Regions from separate parts of the Pseudomonas sp. PS02288 genome, predicted to be linked through region 2. Evidence: predicted binding sites of a transcription regulator. Region 2 holds the regulator's gene; each other region holds the start of a gene.
What was found. The regulator FliA, encoded in region 2, starts transcription of late flagellar genes. The targets are predictions, from matches to a motif close to CTAAAGTTTNNNNNNNNNNNGCCGNTAA.
Positions count from the first base shown of each region.

Region 1: the regulator FliA is predicted to act here: its motif matches at 2,020-2,047, upstream of QMX85_RS05715 (methyl-accepting chemotaxis protein).
Region 3: the regulator FliA is predicted to act here: its motif matches at 1,980-2,007, upstream of QMX85_RS02990 (methyl-accepting chemotaxis protein).

Region 1 is NZ_JASCPA010000008.1:82,968-86,222, reverse strand. It holds gene uvrD (DNA helicase II) at 1-236, shown strand, start outside; gene QMX85_RS05715 (methyl-accepting chemotaxis protein) at 292-1,974, opposite strand; gene QMX85_RS05710 (TIM44-like domain-containing protein) at 2,223-3,083, shown strand; gene QMX85_RS05705 (SMI1/KNR4 family protein) at 3,235-3,255, shown strand, end outside.
Region 2 is NZ_JASCPA010000001.1:155,575-158,829, forward strand. It holds gene flhF (flagellar biosynthesis protein FlhF) at 1-621, shown strand, start outside; gene fleN (flagellar synthesis regulator FleN) at 674-1,507, shown strand; gene fliA (RNA polymerase sigma factor FliA) at 1,504-2,253, shown strand; gene QMX85_RS00720 (chemotaxis response regulator CheY) at 2,333-2,707, shown strand; gene QMX85_RS00725 (protein phosphatase CheZ) at 2,727-3,255, shown strand, end outside.
Region 3 is NZ_JASCPA010000003.1:137,909-141,163, reverse strand. It holds gene QMX85_RS02990 (methyl-accepting chemotaxis protein) at 17-1,951, opposite strand; gene QMX85_RS02985 (adenylosuccinate synthase) at 2,099-3,255, opposite strand, start outside.

The DNA of each region.
Region 1 (3,255 bases), on a different contig from region 2:
GCAGCGTCAGCCGCCCTTACGGGCAGCAGCCGCGCGGCGGCGCCTCGATGTTCGACGGCGCCCAGGTGCCGGACACCGGCTTCAACCTCGGCCAGCGCGTGCAGCACGCGCTGTTCGGCGAGGGCGTGATCCTCAACTTCGAAGGCTCAGGCGCCCAGGCCCGGGTGCAGGTGAACTTCGACGGCGAAGGCAGCAAATGGCTGATGCTCGGCTACGCCAAGCTGCAGCCGCTCTGACGTAGCCATCCAGGAGCCGCGTTTCGCGTCTCCCGGATGGCTGCCCGCCTCGCTCTCAGATCCTGAACTGACGCACCAGCGCACCGAGCCGCTCGCCCAGTTGCGAGAGGCTGCGCGCGGTCTGTGCGCTCTGCCGGGTTTCATCGGCCACGGTTTCCACCGCCACGGCGATCTGGTGCACGCTGCGGTTGATCTCCTCGGCCACCGCGGTCTGCTCCTCGGCGGCGCTGGCGATCTGTGCGTTCATGGCGTTGATGGTGCCGATCAGCCCGGCGATGGTGTCCAGCGAAGCGCCCGCCTGGTTGGCCTGGGTGCTGCTCGCCTCGCCGGCCTCGCTGGAGCGGCGCATGGCGCTGACCGCGATCTGCGTGCCGTGCTGCAGGCGATCGATCATCGCCTGGATTTCCTGGGTGCTCTGCTGCGTGCGGCTGGCCAGCGCGCGCACTTCGTCGGCGACCACCGCGAACCCGCGCCCGGCCTCGCCCGCGCGGGCCGCTTCGATGGCCGCGTTGAGCGCCAGCAGGTTGGTCTGCTCGGCGATCGAGCGGATCACCGCCAGCACGCTGACGATCGACTGTACGTCCTGCTGCAGGCTGTCCAGCGACACCCCGCTGCTGCGGATGTCGCCGACCAGTGCATGGATGCTGGCCACGCTGTCGTCCACCACACGCTTGGCCGACTGCCCCTCGTCGTCGGTCTTGCGCGCGGCCTCGGCGGCGCCTTGCGCACTGTGCGCCACTTCCTGGGCGGCGGCGGACATCTCGTTGATCGCCGTGGCGACCTGGTCGGTCTCCTGGCGCTGCCGGTCCATCGCCTGCTCGCCCCGGTGAACCTGGGAGGCGACCTCGCCGACCAGGCCGTTTAGCTGCCCGGTCATGTCGGCGATCTGCCGGACCAGGCCGTGGATCTTCTCGACGAAGCGGTTGAACGAGGCGGCCAACTGGCCGAGCTCGTCGTCGCCGCTCACCGGCAGGCGACGGGTCAGGTCGCCCTCGCCCGCGGCGATGTCGTCGAGGTTGTTCTTCATCTGCTTGAGCGGCTTCAGGAAGGTGTTGCCGAGGGTCACGCCGGCGATGCCGCAGAGGATCAGCAGCACCACGGCGATCACCGCGATGCTGGTCACGATGCTGCGGATGCGTTCGTCGATGCCGGCGCGCACCTCGCTCAGCTGCCCTTCGATGCGGTCCAGGTTGACCGCCGTGCCCAGCGCCATGTCCCACTTCGGCAGGTAGTAGCTGTAGGCGAGCTTGGGCACGTTGATGCTCTCGTTGCCCGGCAGCGCGGTGGCGTACTGCACGTAGTTGCTGCCGTTCTTCGCCACGTTGACCAGCTCGTCGTTGACCAGCACCCCGTTGGGGTCCTTGCGGCCCTTCAGGCTCTTGCCGACGTCGACCGGGCTGTCGCCGCGAAACAGGCGGACCATGTCCGAGTCGTAGCCGAAGAAGTAGCTGTCCTTGCCGTACTTGATCTTCGACAGGATCGCGATGCCCTGCGCGCGGGCCTCCATGTCGCCGGCGGCGGAGGCGTCGTACAGGCTCTGCACGCTGCCCAGGGCGATCTGCATGTAGTGCTGCAGCTCGCCGCGGCTTTCTTCCATCAGCCGCTCGCGCATGCTGTTCACTTCATCGTTGGCGAAGCTCAGCAGGATCTTCGCCGTAGCCAAGCTCAGCACGATGGCCAGCAGGATCACCGGTAGCAGCGCCAGTATCAGCACTTTGGTCTTCAGCATCAGTCGCATCGCCAACTCCTCGGGTACGGCCGAACCGGGCCGGATGGATAGGGGTTATCGGCATTCGCCGCGAATGCTGTATGGCAGTGAAGCAGACCCCGACCTGCGGCGTGCTGACGCTGCGTATCGGAGTGCCTCGAGGTGCGCGCCAGAGCCTTCGCCGCGGGCCAGGCAAAAGCCCGAAACACTCTGCGGCTGGTCTTGTCAGGCCCGCCTGTTCAAGATGTCGCGCGTAGATCAATGAATGGGATACCCACATGCAACGTTTTCTCAGCCTTGCCCTGGCCTTCTGCGTCGCCCTGACCCTGAGTCTCGACGTGAATGCCGCCAAGCGCTTCGGTGGCGGCAAATCCTTCGGCAGCGCGCCGAGCCACCAGAGCCGTCAGATGCAGCAACCGGCGCAGAACAACGCCGCCGCTGCCGCACCCGGCCGCCAGGCGGGCGCCGCCAGTGGCGCCTCGCGCTGGCTCGGCCCGCTGGCCGGTATCGCCGCCGGCGGCCTGCTTGCCTCGATGTTCATGGGCGACGGCTTCCAGGGCCTGCAACTGTTCGACATGCTGATCTTCGGCGCCATCGCCTTCCTGATCTTCCGCTTCCTCGCCGCGCGCCGTCGCCAGCAGCAGCCGACCGCGGCCCCAGCGGGCCATGCGCCGTTCCAGCGCGAAATGCCGGTCGAGCCGCAAGCCGCCAACCGCAACATCTTCGGCGGTTCGCTGGCGCCCAGCGCCGCGGCCCCGGTGATCGCAGCGCCCGCTTGGTTCAACGAGCAGCGCTTCCTGGAAGCCGCCCGCGAGCACTTCATGTCCCTGCAGCAGCACTGGGACGCCAACGAGATGGACAAGATCGCCGAGTTCGTCACCCCGCAGATGCTCGACTTCCTCAAGCGCGAGCGCGCCGACCTGGGCGACGGCTTCCAGTCCACCTACGTCGACGACCTGCAGGTCCAGCTCGACGGCCTCGACGACAACCCGGACAAGACGGTCGCAACCCTGACCTTCGCCGGCGTCGCCAAGACCTCGCGCTTCGATCAGGGCGAGGCGTTCAGCGAGAGCTGGCGCATGGAACGCGCGCAGGGCGAGAACCAGCCGTGGCTGGTGGCGGGCATCCGGCAGAACTGACCCGCCGAGCAACGCTGAAAAAGCCCGGGCTTGCCCGGGTTTTTTATCGCCTGGAGTTAGCGCCGACCGGCGATTGGGTGCGACTCGGGTTTTTCCCCGCGGTCACGCTACTGTATAAAACGCATCCATTTCGTTGGGGAGGACGCTTGCCGTGGAAGAAGTCATCGAAGAG
Region 2 (3,255 bases):
ACCACCCTGGCGAAGATGGCGGCGCGCTACGTGCTCAAGTACGGCGCCCAGCATGTGGCGCTGGTGAGCATGGACAGCTACCGCATCGGTGCCCAGGAGCAGCTCAAGACCCTCGGCCGCATCCTCAACGTCTCGGTGACCCAGGTCGATCCGGGCAGCTCGCTGACCCAGGCCATCGCCCCGCTGGCGAAGAAGCGCGTGATCCTGATCGACACCGCCGGCCTGCCGAACAACGATCCGGCCCTGCGCATGCAGCTCGAAGCACTCGCCAGCCGCGGCCTGAAGTCGAAGAACTACCTCGTCATGGCGGCCACCAGCCAGAGCCAGGTGCTCAAGGCCGCGTATCATAGCTACAAGCGTTGCGGCCTGGTCGGTTGTGTGCTGACCAAGCTGGACGAGGCGGCCAGCCTCGGCGAAGTGCTCGGGCTGGCAATCAGCCAGCGTCTGCCGGTAGCCTATCTGGCCGATGGCCCGCGAATCCCGGATGATCTGCACGTTCCGCGCAGCCATCAGCTGGTGAGCCGCGCCGTCGCCCTGCAAGCCCCGGAAGAACCCAGTGAAGATGCAATGGCCGACATGTTCGCCGGCCTCTACAACAACTCGGCGCGTCGCGTCGGCTAATTGACCGTCGAGAGACAGTTGCCTGCTCAGTCGCAGACAAGGTGTAAGAGAAATGGCTAGTTTGCATCCAGTTCAAGTGATCGCGGTGACCGGTGGGAAGGGCGGCGTTGGCAAGACCAACGTGTCCGTCAACCTGTCGCTGGCCCTGGCCGACCTCGGCCGGCGGGTGATGCTGCTCGACGCCGACCTGGGTCTGGCCAACGTCGACGTGCTCCTCGGTCTTTCGCCCAAGCGCACCCTGGCCGATGTCATCGACGGCCAGTGCGACCTGCGCGACGTCCTGCTGCAAGGCCCTGGCGGCGTGCGCATCGTGCCCGCCGCTTCCGGCACCCAGAGCATGGTGCAGCTGACGCCGATGCAGCACGCCGGCCTGATCCAGGCGTTCAGCGACATCAGCGACAACATCGACGTGCTGGTCATCGACACCGCGGCCGGCATCGGCGACGGCGTGGTCAGCTTCGTCCGTGCCGCCCAGGAAGTGCTGGTGGTGGTCTGCGACGAGCCGACCTCGATCACCGACGCCTACGCGCTGATCAAGCTGCTCAACCGCGACTACGGCATGAACCGTTTCCGGGTGCTGGCGAATATGGCGCACAGCCCCCAGGAAGGTCGCAATCTGTTTGCTAAGCTCACCAAGGTCACCGACCGCTTCCTCGACGTCGCCCTGCAGTACGTGGGTGCCGTGCCTTACGACGAGTCGGTGCGCAAAGCCGTACAGAAGCAGCGCGCTGTCTATGAAGCTTTTCCGCGCTCCAAGTGTGCGCTGGCGTTCAAGGCGATCGCGCAGAAAGTCGACACCTGGCCATTGCCGGCCAACCCGCGCGGTCACCTCGAGTTTTTCGTCGAGCGTCTGGTTAAACCGACTACCGCAGACTCACCCGTATGACAGCCGCCAGTGGACTTCGTATGTACAGCAAATCGCAGGCGAAGGACTCGCAAACTCAGCTCATCGAGCGTTATGCACCGTTGGTCAAGCGGATCGCCTACCACCTGTTGGCCCGGCTTCCGGCCAGCGTGCAGGTGGAGGACCTGATGCAGGCCGGAATGATCGGCCTGCTCGAGGCTGCCAAGAAGTACGACTCGGGCAAGGGCGCCAGTTTCGAGACTTACGCCGGAATCCGTATCCGTGGGGCGATGCTCGACGAGGTGCGCAAGGGCGACTGGGCTCCGCGTTCCGTGCATCGCAACAGCCGCATGGTCAGCGACGCCATCCGCGCCGTCGAGGCGAGAACGGGCAGAGACGCTAAAGATCAAGAGGTTGCGGCCGAACTTAAATTGAGTCTTGAAGAGTACTACGGCATCCTGAGCGACACTCAGGGCAGCCGACTGTTCAGCTTCGACGACCTCCTGCAGGAAGGCGAGCACGGTTCGGGCCTGCACGAGGACGGTAGCTTCACCCATTACGAACCCGCTCGCGATCTGGAGGATGACCGCTTCCAGGGGGCCTTGGCCGACGCCATCGCCAATCTTCCGGAACGCGAGCGGCTGGTTCTTTCGCTGTACTACGACGAAGAACTGAATCTGAAGGAAATCGGCGAGGTGCTGGGGGTCAGCGAGTCGCGCGTCAGCCAGTTGCACAGCCAGTGTGCCGCGCGTTTGCGGGCACGTCTGGTTGAATGGCGCGCGCACTGAGGCAGCCGGTTTCACGCTTGCGAGGCGCGCGCTGCGAGGCGGCGTTTGGGATTGTACGGAGGTCGACTTGGACAAGAACATGAAAATCCTCATCGTGGACGACTTCTCCACGATGAGACGGATCATCAAGAACCTCCTGCGTGACCTGGGGTTCACCAATACCGCGGAGGCCGACGACGGCACCACGGCATTACCGATGCTGCACAGCGGCAGCTTCGACTTCCTGGTCACCGACTGGAACATGCCCAACATGTCCGGGATCGATCTGCTGCGTGCGGTGCGCGCCGATGATCGACTCAAGCACCTTCCCGTGCTCATGGTGACTGCTGAAGCCAAGCGCGATCAGATCATCGAGGCGGCCCAGGCCGGCGTGAACGGGTATGTGGTCAAACCCTTCACGGCCCAGGTACTGAAAGAGAAGATCGAAAAGATCTTCGAGCGGGTCAACGGCTGATGTTCGCCTCGAGGGCGCTATGGATCACGACAACATCTCTATGGGCGATGACTTCGAGTCGACCCTGAAGTCCCATGCCCGTCAGCTGACCGAAAGCCTCGAAAAAGGCAACTTCGCTGATGTGGTGCAAATCATCCATCAACTGAATCAGGTCCGCGATCGCGGTCTGTACCAGGAAGTCGGCAAGCTCACCCGCGAGCTACACAATGCCATCGTCAACTTCCAGCTCGATCCCCGTGTTCCGCACGCGCAGGAAGTGTCGCAGATCTCCGATGCCACCGAGCGTCTCTCCTACGTGGTGACGATGACCGAGCGTGCGGCCAACCGCACGATGGATCTGGTGGAAGAGTGCGCGCCGGTGGTCAACGGCATGGCCGACGAGGCCCAGAGCCTGAGCGTCGAATGGCAGCGCTTCATGCGCCGCGAAATCGGGGCTGACGCCTTTCGCGAGCTGGCCAAGCGTGTCGAGCTGTTCCTCGCGCGCAGCGAGCGGGACGGCGCCAAGCTCTCCGGCCACCTGAACGACATTCTTCTGGCGCAGGATTACC
Region 3 (3,255 bases), on a different contig from region 2:
TCCAGCCCGCTGAACGCTACGCCTTGAATTGCCCGAGGCTCGCCTTGAGCTGCGCCGCCAGACCGTCGAGCACCCGGCCGCTTTGTGCGGTCTCCGCCACCGCATCGGCGGACAACCGGGCCTCGGCGTGGATCACGTCGACCCTGCCGCGAACGGTGTTCGCCCCCTCGGCCTGATGCTTCGCGGCCTGGGCCGCCGCCTCCACGGCGCCGTGCACGCTGGCCACCGCGCGCTGGACTTCCTCCTGCAACCGTTCGCTGTCGCGCAGGGCCTGCAAGCCTTCGCTGGCGCGCTCCTGGGCCTGGGAGATCGCCGCGACCGCTTCCTTTGCACCTTTCTGCAACGCACCGATGTGCGCCTGGATATCGCCTGTCGACTGCTGGGTCTTGCTCGCCAGCGCGCGCACCTCGTCGGCGACCACCGCGAAACCACGTCCGCTCTCGCCGGCGCGGGCCGCCTCGATGGCCGCGTTCAGCGCCAGGAGGTTGGTCTGCTCGGCGATCCCGTGAATCACCGACAGCACCACTTCGATCTGCTCGCTCTGCAGCGCCAGCCGCTGGATCACTTCGGAGCCGTTCTGCACGCGCTCTTCCAGCGCGCCGATGAGCCCGCCGACGCGCTTGGCGATCGCCTCATTGTCCTCCGTCGCGCGCCGGATATCGCCGACCCGCTGCAAGGCCTCCTGCATGGTGCGGCTCTCCGCCTGGGCTTCGGCGGTCATGCTGGCGAGCGCCTCGAGGCTGCCGGCCACCTCGTTCATCTGCCGCCCCGCCGCGGCTTCCGCCGCATGGCTGCGCGAGGCCAGCGCCTGGATTTCCGTACCGGTCTGCACGGCCACGTCGCCGGCCTTGCGAATGATCGGCTGCAGTTTGTCGATGAACCGGTTGACCGCATCGGCCATCTCGCCGAGCTCGTCGCGACTATCCAGCTTCACCCGGCGAGTGAGGTCGCCCTCGCCTGCCGCCAGGTCGTTGAGCGCCGCCACCAGCAGCCGCAACCGGTTGACCACGCGACGACCCAGGACCACGGCAAGCACCAGCAATACACCGAGGCCAACCAGCACCAGCGCGAGGCCGATGCGCCATCGCAGCTCGCCGGCCGCCTCGTCGACGGTCTTGCGCGTACCGGCATTCATGCTGTCCGCCGCCGCGCGGGCCGATTGCAGGCGAGCCGTCAGCGCCGCCGTGCTGTCGGTGGCGGCACCGGCCAGGCTTTCGCCCACCAGCTGGCCGCCGCTGGCGATCAGTGCGGTGAAGCGCTGATCGAGCGCCTGCAGCTGGGCTTCGATGGACGCCGTGGAGACGCCGAGGCGGACCTTGCCGATCTCCACGCCGTTGGGATTGATCGATGCCTCGACCAGGTGCACCGAAGGGTCGTTGGCGGCGGCGTCCAGAACCTTGTCCAACGCGCGCTCGCCGGTGCCGCGCTCCAGCAGCGCCATGATCAAGGGGTTCTGCCGGTTCAGGTAACGCGTCAAGTGCTCGCCCTTGGCGTCGTCGTAGACGACGAACAGCACGTTCGGGTTGCGCTGCGCGCGGCGGGCGAACTCGGACAGCGCCGGCCCGTCGTTGTCCCACATCGCCTTGGGGGCGACGGCGGCAAGCAACTGGGCGAGATCGTTGGCGGAATCCTTGAGGTTCGCCTCCAGGCTGCCGCGCAGCTGGGCCTGCTCCTGCTTGAGCCGCTCGCTGAGCGACGCCGACAGGCGCTGACGGGTCTGCTCGGACAAACCGCTGAGCCCGGAAGAAACCTCCTGCCTCGCCTGCTCCAGTTCGGCGGACAACTTCTGCGTGTCCTCGCCCAAGCGTGAAGCGAGTTTTTCCGTCAGGGTACTCACCGTGCCCCGAGTCAGGGCAACGGCCACCAGCACCTGCACCAGCAGCGCAATGCCCAAGGCGATGAACGCGGGCCGCAATAGGCGGCTTCGCAGCAGAGACAGGATGGCTGACACGACGACACTCCTTAACGACCGTTACCCGTTAACGGCGACTACCAGGATTTGTTTAACCCTTCAGCAATCGGCATGCCGCGAAATGCGACATTTCCTTCACCAATGAAAAGGGCCGCTCTACGGCGGCCCTTCGGACGTTCAACGGACTCAGGAGTAGGGGTGACGAAGAACGATGGTTTCGTTGCGATCCGGACCGGTGGAGATGATGTCGATCGGTGCGCCGACCAGCTCCTCGATGCGCTTGATGTAAGCGCGCGCATTGGCCGGAAGCTCGTCGAGGCTCTTCGCGCCCACGGTGGATTCGCTCCAGCCAGGCATGTCCTCGTACACCGGCTGCAGGCCGATATAGCTGTCCGCGTCGGTCGGAGCATCGACCAGCACGTCGCCGTTCTCGTCCTTGTAGCCCACGCAAATGCGGATAGTTTCCAGACCGTCGAGCACGTCGAGCTTGGTCAGGCAGAGGCCGGAAATGCTGTTGATCTCGATGGCGCGACGCAGGATCACCGCATCGAACCAACCGCAGCGACGCGCACGACCGGTGGTGGAACCGAACTCATGGCCACGCTTGGCGAGGAACGCGCCGGTTTCGTCGAACAGTTCGGTGGGGAACGGCCCGGAGCCGACACGGGTGGTGTAGGCCTTGGTGATGCCGAGGATGTAGTCCAGATACAGCGGACCGAAACCCGAACCGGTGGCGGTGCCGCCGGCAGTGGTGCTGGAGCTGGTGACGAACGGATAGGTGCCGTGGTCGATGTCGAGCAGCGAACCCTGCGCACCCTCGAACATGATGTGCGCGTTCTCGCGACGCAGCTCGTGCAGGCGCGCGGCGACGTCGGTGATCATCGGCTTGAGCACGTCGGCATAGCCAAGCGCCTCGTCCAGGGTCTTCTGGAAATCGACCGCCGGCTCCTTGTAGTAGTGCTGCAGGACGAAGTTGTGGAAGTCCAGCAGTTCGCCGAGCTTGGCGGCGAAACGTTCGCGATGGAACAGATCGCCGATGCGCAGGCCGCGACGCGCGACCTTGTCTTCATAGGCCGGACCGATGCCGCGCCCGGTGGTGCCGATCTTGGCATCGCCACGGGCCTTCTCGCGGGCCTGATCCAGAGCCACGTGGTAGGGCAGGATCAGCGTGCAGGAGGGACTGATGCGCAGGCGCTCGCGCACCGGCACGCCCTTCTCTTCGAGCTTGATGATCTCGCGCATCAGCGCAACGGGCGCGACGACCACGCCATTGCCGATCAGGCACTGCACGTTCTCACGCAGGATGCCCGAGGGAATCAGGTGCAGAACGGTTTTCTCACCGT